Regions from separate parts of the Carnobacterium sp. genome, predicted to be linked through region 2. Evidence: riboswitches for the same ligand, from Rfam matches in the RefSeq annotation. Region 2 holds a riboswitch; the other holds the start of a gene.
The links. Region 2 has a riboswitch for thiamine pyrophosphate ahead of thiT (energy-coupled thiamine transporter ThiT). Riboswitches for the same ligand answer to the same signal wherever they lie in the genome.
Positions count from the first base shown of each region.

Region 1 (4,972 bases), on a different contig from region 2:
GAAGAACTTTAAGGAATACAATGCACATAAACCAACGATGATATAAACAATTTTAGATAACAACGATGTTTGTCCGCCAAAAATTGTAGCAACGAGATCAAATTCAAATAGTCCAACCAAGAGCCAGTTTAAACCGCCAACAATTAGTAGTGCTAACGCAATACTATCCAATGCTTTCATCTAGATAACCTCCTTTATTTGATAGAATAACTATACTTTGTTTAAAATTGGTTGTCGATTAATGTGACTTGCAAAAGAAATTCTTGTTATTATTCTTTTTGATGAAAAAATGATAAAATTGATAAAATCACTAAAGTGTAATTTTTAAGCAAGCAATAAATTAAATAATTGGCTAGATAATGGATTAGTTCTCGAAAGGATGAAGATCATGCATAAAAATGGACTGATGATGCAGTATTTCGAATGGTATGTAGAAAATGATGGAAAGCATTGGAAACGGTTAAAAGAAGATGCAAAACATTTAAGTGAAATCGGGGTAACAAGTGTATGGATTCCACCCTGTTTTAAAGGTACTGGGGAAAAAGATAATGGATATGGCATTTATGACTTATACGATTTAGGAGAATTTGATCAAAAAGGAACTGTGCGTACTAAATATGGTACAAAAGAGGAACTAATAGCAGCAATTGAGGAGCTGCATAAATACGAGATCCAAGTTTATGCAGATGTTGTTTTAAATCATAAAGCAGGTGCAGATGGAGTTGAGCGATTTAAAGCGATTGAAGTGGATCCGGATGATCGCAATCAAACAATCAGTGAACCCTATGAAATTGAAGGATGGACAGAGTTTACTTTTCCAGGTAGAAAAGGAAAATACTCTGATTTCCAATGGCATTGGTACCATTTTTCAGGAACGGATTACAATCAAGAAAACGAGAAAAAAGCTATTTATCGCATTGAAGGACAAAATAAAGGCTGGGCAGATGATAAAACAGTAGATGATGAATATGGCAATTACGATTACCTAATGTACGCTGATATTGATTACAGTCATCCAGAAGTTATTGAAGAAACAAAAAAATGGGCTAACTGGTTTATTGAAGAAACGGGAGTAGATGGATTTAGGTTAGATGCAGTCAAACACATCAACGAAAATTTCATTTATGAATTACGTGAAAGTATTGAATCTAATTTTGGCAAACAATTCTTTATTGTTGGAGAATATTGGGATCAAAATTACTCTAGTTTAAATAATTACTTAGATAGTCAAGATTACAAGTTGGATTTATTTGATGTGGGTTTACATCATCAATTGGAACAAGCTTCAAAAATAGGTAATGAATTTGATTTGACACATTTACTTGACCAAACATTAATCAAAAACAATCCTACACAAGCTGTAACATTTGTAGACAATCATGATTCACAGCCAAGCCAATCTCTTGAATCATTTGTTGAACCTTGGTTTAAGCCTGCAGCTTATGGAGTTATCTTACTAAGACAAGAAGGCTATCCAGTGCTCTTTTACGGTGATTATTATGGTATTAAAGGGGATAACCCAATTGAACCTCAACGTGAAATAATCGATAAATTATTGTACCTTAAAAAGAATTATGCTTATGGAAATCAAACAGATTATTTTGATCACAGAAATTGTATTGGTTGGACTCGATCAGGAAATGAAGAGTATCCAAAGGGCTGTGCCGTAGTCATTTCAAATAGTGAAGAAGGATATAAAGATATGCTTGTAGGAAAAGAAAAAAAGGGATTTGTTTATGAAGATTATTTAGGCAATTGTGCGGAGACAGTAATTATTGATGAGGAAGGAAATGGTCATTTTCTTGTAGAAGCTGGATCCATATCTGTATGGGTTAATAAAGAAGAATAATTAAACTAAAAGAAAAAGATCAAGTTGTTGCTAACTAATGAATAGACTGAAAAAGTCTATTCATTAGTTAATTTTTTGTACTCTTAATGTCTATTTACTTAAGAGAATTGATTAAATAGTTTGTCTATAGTAAGCTTATAAGTAATTAAATGTTTTGCAGGGGGACACATGTGTGTTGAGAAGGTTAAAACCTGACCCTTTGAACCTGTTAGTTAACACTGACGTAGGGAGCACTATGTACATATGTATTAGATTATACGTACTGAGCTCTCCATTTTTATGGGGAGTTTTTCTTTTGTAAAACTTTTAATTGCGGGGGGACACACTTGTGTTGAGAAGGTTAAAACCTGACCCTTTGAACCTGTTAGTTAATACTGACGTAGGGAGCGATTAGTGTTTTTCTTATACACTTTTTTAGCCTCTACAACTGTTGTAGAGGCTTTTTTTTGCTTGCGTCCAAAATAAAGGAGGACTGAAAATTAGTTTTTTTTGATGAATAGTGAAAGAAATGGCAGACAAAAAAAGTAGAGGAAAGAGGAATGAAACATGTTAGTACAAATTAAAAAAAAAGCTCCTTTAGTGCATTGCATGACAAATTATGTGGTTGCTAATTTTACAGCGAATGGGTTGCTTGCAGTCGGTGCTTCACCTATTATGGCTGATGAAATGAACGAGGTCTCTGAAATAGTGTCGATTGCCCAAGCATTGCTTATTAATATTGGCACTGTGAATGATCGTACAGCAGAATCTATGATGTTAGCTGGGAAAAAAGCCAATGAATTATCCATTCCTATAGTGTTGGATCCTGTAGGCGTTGGTTCTACAAGTTATCGGAGACAATTGGTTCAACTATTTTTAAAAAATATTCAGTTTGATTTAATTCGATGCAATGTAGGAGAATTAGCAGCAATTGCAGGTGAGGTTTGGCAATCAAAAGGTGTAGATAGCGGCACAGGTGAAATAGATATTGCTCTAGTAGCAAAGCGAATGTCTTTGCAGTATAAGTGCTTTGTTATTGTAACAGGTGAATCAGATTTTATAACAGATGGGCATGAGGGAATTCATATTTCAGGAGGCAAGGAAATAGCGACACACATTACAGGTACTGGGTGTTTATTAAGTGCTATCTGTGCAGCGTCTCTTGCTATTGGAGATACAAATCAACTGCAAGATTTAGCAACAACGCTAAAAGACTACAAACAAGCTGCTGAGCATAGTACAAATGAGGTAGGAACGTTTGCTTTACAATTTATGAATGCCTTGCAAGAGTTAGCGGAGATGGAGAAATGATTGCATTAACAATTGCCGGATCAGATTCAGGTGGTGGTGCTGGAATTCAAGCAGATGTAAAAACATTTCAAGAACTTGGTGTATTTGGGACAACAGCTATTACAGCATTAACTGACCAAAATACACTAGGAGTCCACGGCATTTTTGAAGTATCACCAAGATTTGTACAACAACAAGTACAAACTGTGCTGGATGATTTTTCTATAAAAGCAATTAAAACCGGCATGTTATTCTCAACTGAAATTATTGAAGTTGTAGCTAAAATCATACAACAACAAAATATTCCGTTGATTGTTGATCCTGTGATGGTCGCAAAGGGCGGAGCAAATCTTTTACAGGATGCAGCAGTAACAACATTAATAGAAAAACTTTTTCCTTATACAACAATCTGCACACCAAATATTCCTGAGGCAGAACTGTTAACAGGTAGACGAATTAAAGAGGTTAAAGATATTGAAGAAGCTGCACAGCAAATCCTTCAAATGGGGGTTGAATGCGTGATTATAAAAGGAGGTCATTTAGATGGAGAACAGGCAACGGATAGAGTATACACTCGTCAGCATTCTTTTTCGATAAGCACCCCTCGTATACAAACAAAAGATACACATGGGACAGGTTGTACGTTTTCTGCAGCTCTTACAGCAAATATTGCAAAAGGACTATCGATAAAGGAATCTATAATTGAAGCAAAAAAATTCATCCATCTAGCTATTTCCACTCCTCTTCATATTGGAAATGGACATGGACCAACAAATCATTTTGCTTATAATGGTCAGCAAGGAATCTGTGAGGTAGTAGTAAGTGGATTGTAATATATTGAGCGTCTATTTTATAATGGGAACAAGGAACTGCACAAAAGACCCTTTGAAAACACTTGAAGAAGCATTAAAAGCAGGTATTACATGTTTCCAATTACGTGAAAAAGGTGAAGGGGCATTAACAGGTATCATCTATGAAGAGTTTGCTCGTGCTTGCCAAAAAATGTGTCAAGCATATCAAGTGCCTTTTATCGTCAACGATGATGTTGAACTAGCGCTTAAACTAGATGCTGATGGTATCCATATTGGACAAGAAGATTTAGCTCTTTCTAGATTTCGTAAACAAGCGAAAGGAAAAATAGTAGGCGTTTCTGTACACAATTCTAAAGAAATGGAACAAGCAATACTTAATGGAGCAGATTATGTGGGAATTGGTCCAATATACAAAACATGCTCTAAAAAAGACGCGAAGCCTCCTGCTGGATTGCATTTTTTAAGTGTTATGCGAAAACAGTTTAATAACTTTCCTATTGTTGGTATAGGAGGAATCACAGAAGAAAATGCTAGTGACGTTCTTTCTTCAGGAGCAGACGGGGTATCGGTTATTTCAGTTATCTGTCGCAGTAAAGATATTAGGCAAACGGTTAAAAACCTCCTTCTAACGAAAAGAATAAATTAATTGTTTTAAAGGATCCATATACCGTTTCTTTATTATTTGAATAGTCATAAATAAACAACACTCCCGCTAATGATTTGCTCATTAGCGGGAGTGTTGTTTTTATCTTAAGTTCGTTTTAGGTCTATAATTGTCCACGTCTTTCTTCAACAGATAAGTCAGGAGCATTAGATAAGTCTTCAACTACAGCTGTTGGTGGAACTTCCACAGCACCTGTAAAATCTGAATTATCAAGTGGTTCAGAGTGTAAATTTAAGTCTGTTTCAATATCTTCAATGGTAGCAGCTAATTCAGGATCAGTATAACTGATTTCCTCTTCAACTTCTTTGTAACTTTGTTTTACTTCATCAGCAAAACTATTTACTTGATCCATTGCTTGATCTTTTAAATCGTTTGCTT
Region 1 is NZ_JBEMBC010000016.1:8,132-13,103, forward strand. It holds gene ABS911_RS04965 (DUF378 domain-containing protein) at 1-180, opposite strand, end outside; gene ABS911_RS04970 (alpha-amylase) at 389-1,849, shown strand; TPP riboswitch at 1,998-2,096, shown strand; TPP riboswitch at 2,154-2,252, shown strand; gene thiM (hydroxyethylthiazole kinase) at 2,396-3,139, shown strand; gene thiD (bifunctional hydroxymethylpyrimidine kinase/phosphomethylpyrimidine kinase) at 3,136-3,951, shown strand; gene thiE (thiamine phosphate synthase) at 3,956-4,576, shown strand; gene ABS911_RS04990 (YtxH domain-containing protein) at 4,698-4,972, opposite strand, start outside.
Region 1: linked by a shared signal. The riboswitch ahead of thiM (hydroxyethylthiazole kinase) and the one ahead of thiT (energy-coupled thiamine transporter ThiT) in region 2 are both predicted to bind thiamine pyrophosphate.

Region 2 (4,972 bases):
TTAGTTAGTATTTCTTCAGGAGAACCGATCTGTACAATTGATCCATCTTTCATCAAGGCAATTTTATCACCAATTCGTAAAGCTTCATTTAAATCATGAGTGATAAAAATGATTGTCTTTTTCACTTTAGATTGAAGTTCAATTAATTCATCTTGCATTTCACGACGAATCAAGGGATCTAATGCTGAGAAAGCTTCATCCATTAATAAGATTTCAGGATCATTCGCTAGAGCACGTGCTAATCCTACTCGTTGTTGCATTCCACCAGATAGTTGATTAGGGTATTGATCTTTGTATTCACCTAAACCTGCATTATCTAGAGCTTTTTGCGCTTTTTGCTGTCTTTCAGCTTTGTCAACACCTTGAATTTCTAAACCATATTCTGTATTTTCTAAAATTGTTCGATGAGGGAAGAGACCAAAATTTTGGAAAACCATACTCAATTTTTCTCTTCTGACTTGACGTAAAGCCTTTTTATCCATCTTAGAGAGATTTTCATCATCTATATAGATATTTCCTTTTGTAGGATCGATTAAACGATTAAACATTCGAACAAGAGTTGATTTTCCACTACCAGATAATCCCATAATAACGAAAATTTCACCTTCTTCAACAGTGAAACTAACATTATTAACTCCGACAGTAGCCCCCGTTTCTTTTAAAATTTCTTGCTTAGATTTTTGTTCTTTCAACATTTCTAAGGCTTGTGTTGTTTTTTTACCAAAAACTTTCGATACATTTTCAACAGTTATTTTTGACAAAATAACATCTCCTTTCCCTTTTTAGGTATGAATCTCAAACTAGTAAATCAAAATTGATATTAAGAGAGAATCCAAACATAAATTGACTAGCCAACCACTTTCTATAGTAGTTTTATCTAAAACCCCTTTTACGAAAAACAACGACAACTATTCATAAAAAAAATAGTTCTAAATGGAACACAATAATCAGTGTAACATGAATGAAAACAAATGAAAAACCAAAGCATTTTCAAAAATAAGCTTTAGTACCTTTGTTTTGCCTTCATAACGGACCTTAGAGCATGAATAAAAAAAATGAAAAAACTTTTTTTTAGGTCGATTATTGGTCCTTTTCTAGAAAATGATCGATAAAAAATAAAATTACATTGGACATATAACTTGTGATTTTTGAGTGGGGTTGATAAACTTATTTTAAGTAGTTTAATGGCCAAAAAGAGGTGAACGATGGATGTTAACGGAATTGCAAAAAAAGATAATAAATGAGACAGAAGAATATGTCTACCAACTTTTAAAAGATGATGCTAGTGGTCATGATTGGTGGCACATTCACCGTGTGCGAAATTTAACTAAAAGTATAGCGCAAAAGGAAAAAGGAAGTATTAATCTCTTTATTTGTGAAATGGCAGCTCTCTTACATGACGTAGCAGACGGCAAGTTAAATAAAACAGAAGCTGAAGGAGAGAAAAAGGTCAGAGTATGGCTTTCTAGATTTTCATTAAGCAAACAAGAAATCGAACAAATAATGGAAATTATTCTTCATATGTCTTATAAGGGCGGAACGAATAAAGTGGTATTATCTTCTATAGAGGGGAAAATTGTTCAAGATGCAGATCGTTTGGATGCATTAGGGGCAATTGGAATTGCACGCACTATGGCCTACTCGGGTTCAAAAAATCGGTTAATTCATGATCCAGAAAAAAAACCACGAGATCACATTACAATAGAAGAATATCGTTCGGGAGAAGATACAGCAATTATGCATTTTTATGAAAAATTATTAAAATTAAAAAACGAAATGAATACGAGTATTGGAAAGGAAATGGCTGAAAAAAGGCATTCTTATATGGAAGCTTATTTAGAAGAATTTTACGCTGAATGGGACGGGGAGAAATAAGCAGAGGCTTTTCATTTCAATCGGATTGAAATGAAAAGTATAGGAGGTTTGTTATGGGTGAGATGGAAGGTCTGATATTAAGAGAAGCAACGGTAGGCGATATCCCTATGATAGAAGATTATACAATAGAAGAAACTCCATATACAGTGAAACCTATGGACGGTATGACAGAAAGTTTACACGAAAGTGAAAAACATCCGATTTTAGTGTTAGACGGGGATAAAATGGTGAGCTTTTTTATCCTTCAAACTGGAGACGCTATTCTAAATTATGGTTCAAATCCTCATGCTATTTTATTAAAAGCTCATTCAGTTGATAAGCGGTATTTAAAACAAGGATATGGTAAAGCTTCAATGGAAAAACTGCCTAAATTTGTTAATGAACATTTCCCTTCAATTAATGAAATTATACTATTAATCAATCACGATAATATTAGTGGACAAATGATGTATATAAAATCTGGATTTAAAGATACTAAAAACAAAGTGAAAGAGTTGGATGGCTATAAATTTATATACTCAAAGGCACTAGTGTTGCATTAAAATAGATCAATCCAAATTTTCGTAAAAATAAAAAATCCTTTACTCCTTTACAATGGTTGGAAGATGATTTATCCATAAGACCACTGTAAAGGAATGGTCTTATGGATAAGAATAAAACAAAAAAATTCATTTTGTAAATGGATTGAACCGTTTCTTTTAACTATTTGCCTATGGACTTGCAAGAGCAAATTACTCAAGCGAATGCCTACACTAAAAAGTTTGATTTCCATTTGTTTTTCAAGCACCTGAAACAATAGACCATGGTCAAAAAGTTTTATAGTCAGGATGAGAATGGACTGAAAAACCAGCATTATGTGGCCTTGGTAACGCAGCTTCTAACTTACCTGTTTAAGCTACGCACTAAGTTTCCGATGTCTAGTTCAAAGGTAGTAATTCAAACTTATGTAAATGAATATAAATGATAATGTTCCTATTATTATAATTGAAATTTATTTAGAATAATGTTATGTTTATGGAGTAAGAAAAATTAAATGAACAACCATCACAAAGGGGTGCTGTAAAAAGCTGAGATTGAATCAATAGATTCTAACCCTTGGAACCTGTTCGTTAGTACGAGCGTAGGGATTGTGACGGGGACGAAATGTTATTTATAATGATAATTCGAGCTCCTCCTTTGATGTGTGGCACTGTTCAGCACAATAGGAGGAGTTTTTTTGAGAAATGATCGATTACGAGTTTGGATAGAAGGTACAATATTTGCGGCTTTAGCTATTGTATTGTCCCTGATTCCAACAAATATTGGAACAGGATTTACCATTTCTTTAGGTATGATACCGTTGACCTTGTTTGCATTTAGACGTGGTTTCGTGGCAGGAACTGCAGCAGGTTTTCTTTGGGGGATACTACATTTTTTAATAGGAAATGCTAGCATTTTGCATCCATTACAAGGGTTTATAGAGTATTTTGTTGCTTTTGCATTTGTTGGTTTTGCAGGTGTAGTTAGGAAACCTTTACAACTTGCTTTTAAAGAAAATAACCAATTCAAGCAGTATCAATTTATTCTAATTGGAACGATTATTGGAACGATTGCCCGTTTCTTTTGGCACTTTATTGCAGGTTATTATTTCTGGGGAAGCTATGCTCCAGAAGGTATGAATCCCATTTGGTACTCATTTATTGCGAATGGTGGAAGTGCCTTAGCAACGGGAATAGCTACTAGTGTAGTTTTATGCATCATGGCCAAAACGACGCCAACCTTGTTTTTACCAAAAAAATAAGATTGGATTTACTTAAATAAGTCTATAGATTGAGAGATTGGATAATTACTCCAGTCTCTTTTTTTCTTTGACAGTTATTTTTTTTATACAGCTAGTTTCTAGTAGCTAAAAGAAAACGGAAGTAGTAAGATTAGACAATAACAAGGTGGAGAGGAATAACTGAATGAACATTATACTATACATAATTTTAGGGCTCTACTTTCTAAATGTTTTACTTTCTATTATCACGGTATTTCGCGAAAAACGAGATATTGCAGCTACTTGGGCTTGGTTGCTTGTGCTCATTCTTTTACCAGGTATAGGTTTTATTTTTTATTTATTTATCGGGAAAAAATTGACCCGCGAAAAAATATTTGATATTAATTCGCAAGAAAATATAGGGATGCCAGAGCTTGTGCAAGCTCAGAAAGAAATGCTGGCTGATGATGAAGAATTATTATCTGAAAGACAAGCGTCTGAAAATGCCAAGGAAATGGCTAGTTTGTTTTTAGAAAGTGATGAATCCATTTTAACAAAAGGAAATAAGGTTGAATTATTTACCGATGGGGCAAAAAAATTTGATTCATTGATTGAAGATATTTCTAAAGCAGAACATCATATCCATATGATCTATTACATTATTCATAATGATAAAATTGGGAAACGCGTCCTTACAGCATTGGAAGAACGTGCAGCTGCAGGAGTAGAAGTTCTAGTCATCTATGATGCGTTAGGATCTAGATCATTAAGACCAAAATTTTTTAAGACCTTAAAAAAATTAGGTGGAAAAGCTGAACCTTTTTTCGGATCTAAGCTGCCAATTGTTAATTTACGATTCAACTACCGGAATCACCGGAAAATTGTAGTAATCGATGGTAAAATTGGGTACACCGGTGGTTTTAATGTAGGAGACGAGTATTTAGGCGAATATAAGAAATTTGGCTATTGGAGAGACACCCACTTGAAAATTCAAGGGAATGCAGTGTTAGCTTTACAAAGTCGTTTTTTGATGGACTGGAATGCAGCTGTTTCAAACCATAAATTAGAATATGAAGAAAATTATTTTCCTTTGATCGATAAAAAAGGACACACAAATATCCAAGTTGTATCTAGCGGTCCAGATTCAGATCTTGAACAAATAAAAAAAGGCTATATTAAGATGATCAGTATGGCTAAAGAGTCAGTTTTCATACAAACACCGTATTTTGTTCCAGATGATTCTGTGTTAGAATCTATCCAAATTGCCGTTATGTCAGGGATTGACGTAAAAATTATGATACCAAATAAACCAGATCATCCCTTTATTTATCGTGCAACAATGTATTATGCAGAGGCTAT
Region 2 is NZ_JBEMBC010000029.1:6,174-11,145, reverse strand. It holds gene ABS911_RS07530 (quaternary amine ABC transporter ATP-binding protein) at 1-761, opposite strand, end outside; gene ABS911_RS07525 (HD domain-containing protein) at 1,210-1,875, shown strand; gene ABS911_RS07520 (GNAT family N-acetyltransferase) at 1,929-2,417, shown strand; TPP riboswitch at 2,916-3,019, shown strand; gene thiT (energy-coupled thiamine transporter ThiT) at 3,092-3,655, shown strand; gene cls (cardiolipin synthase) at 3,819-4,972, shown strand, end outside.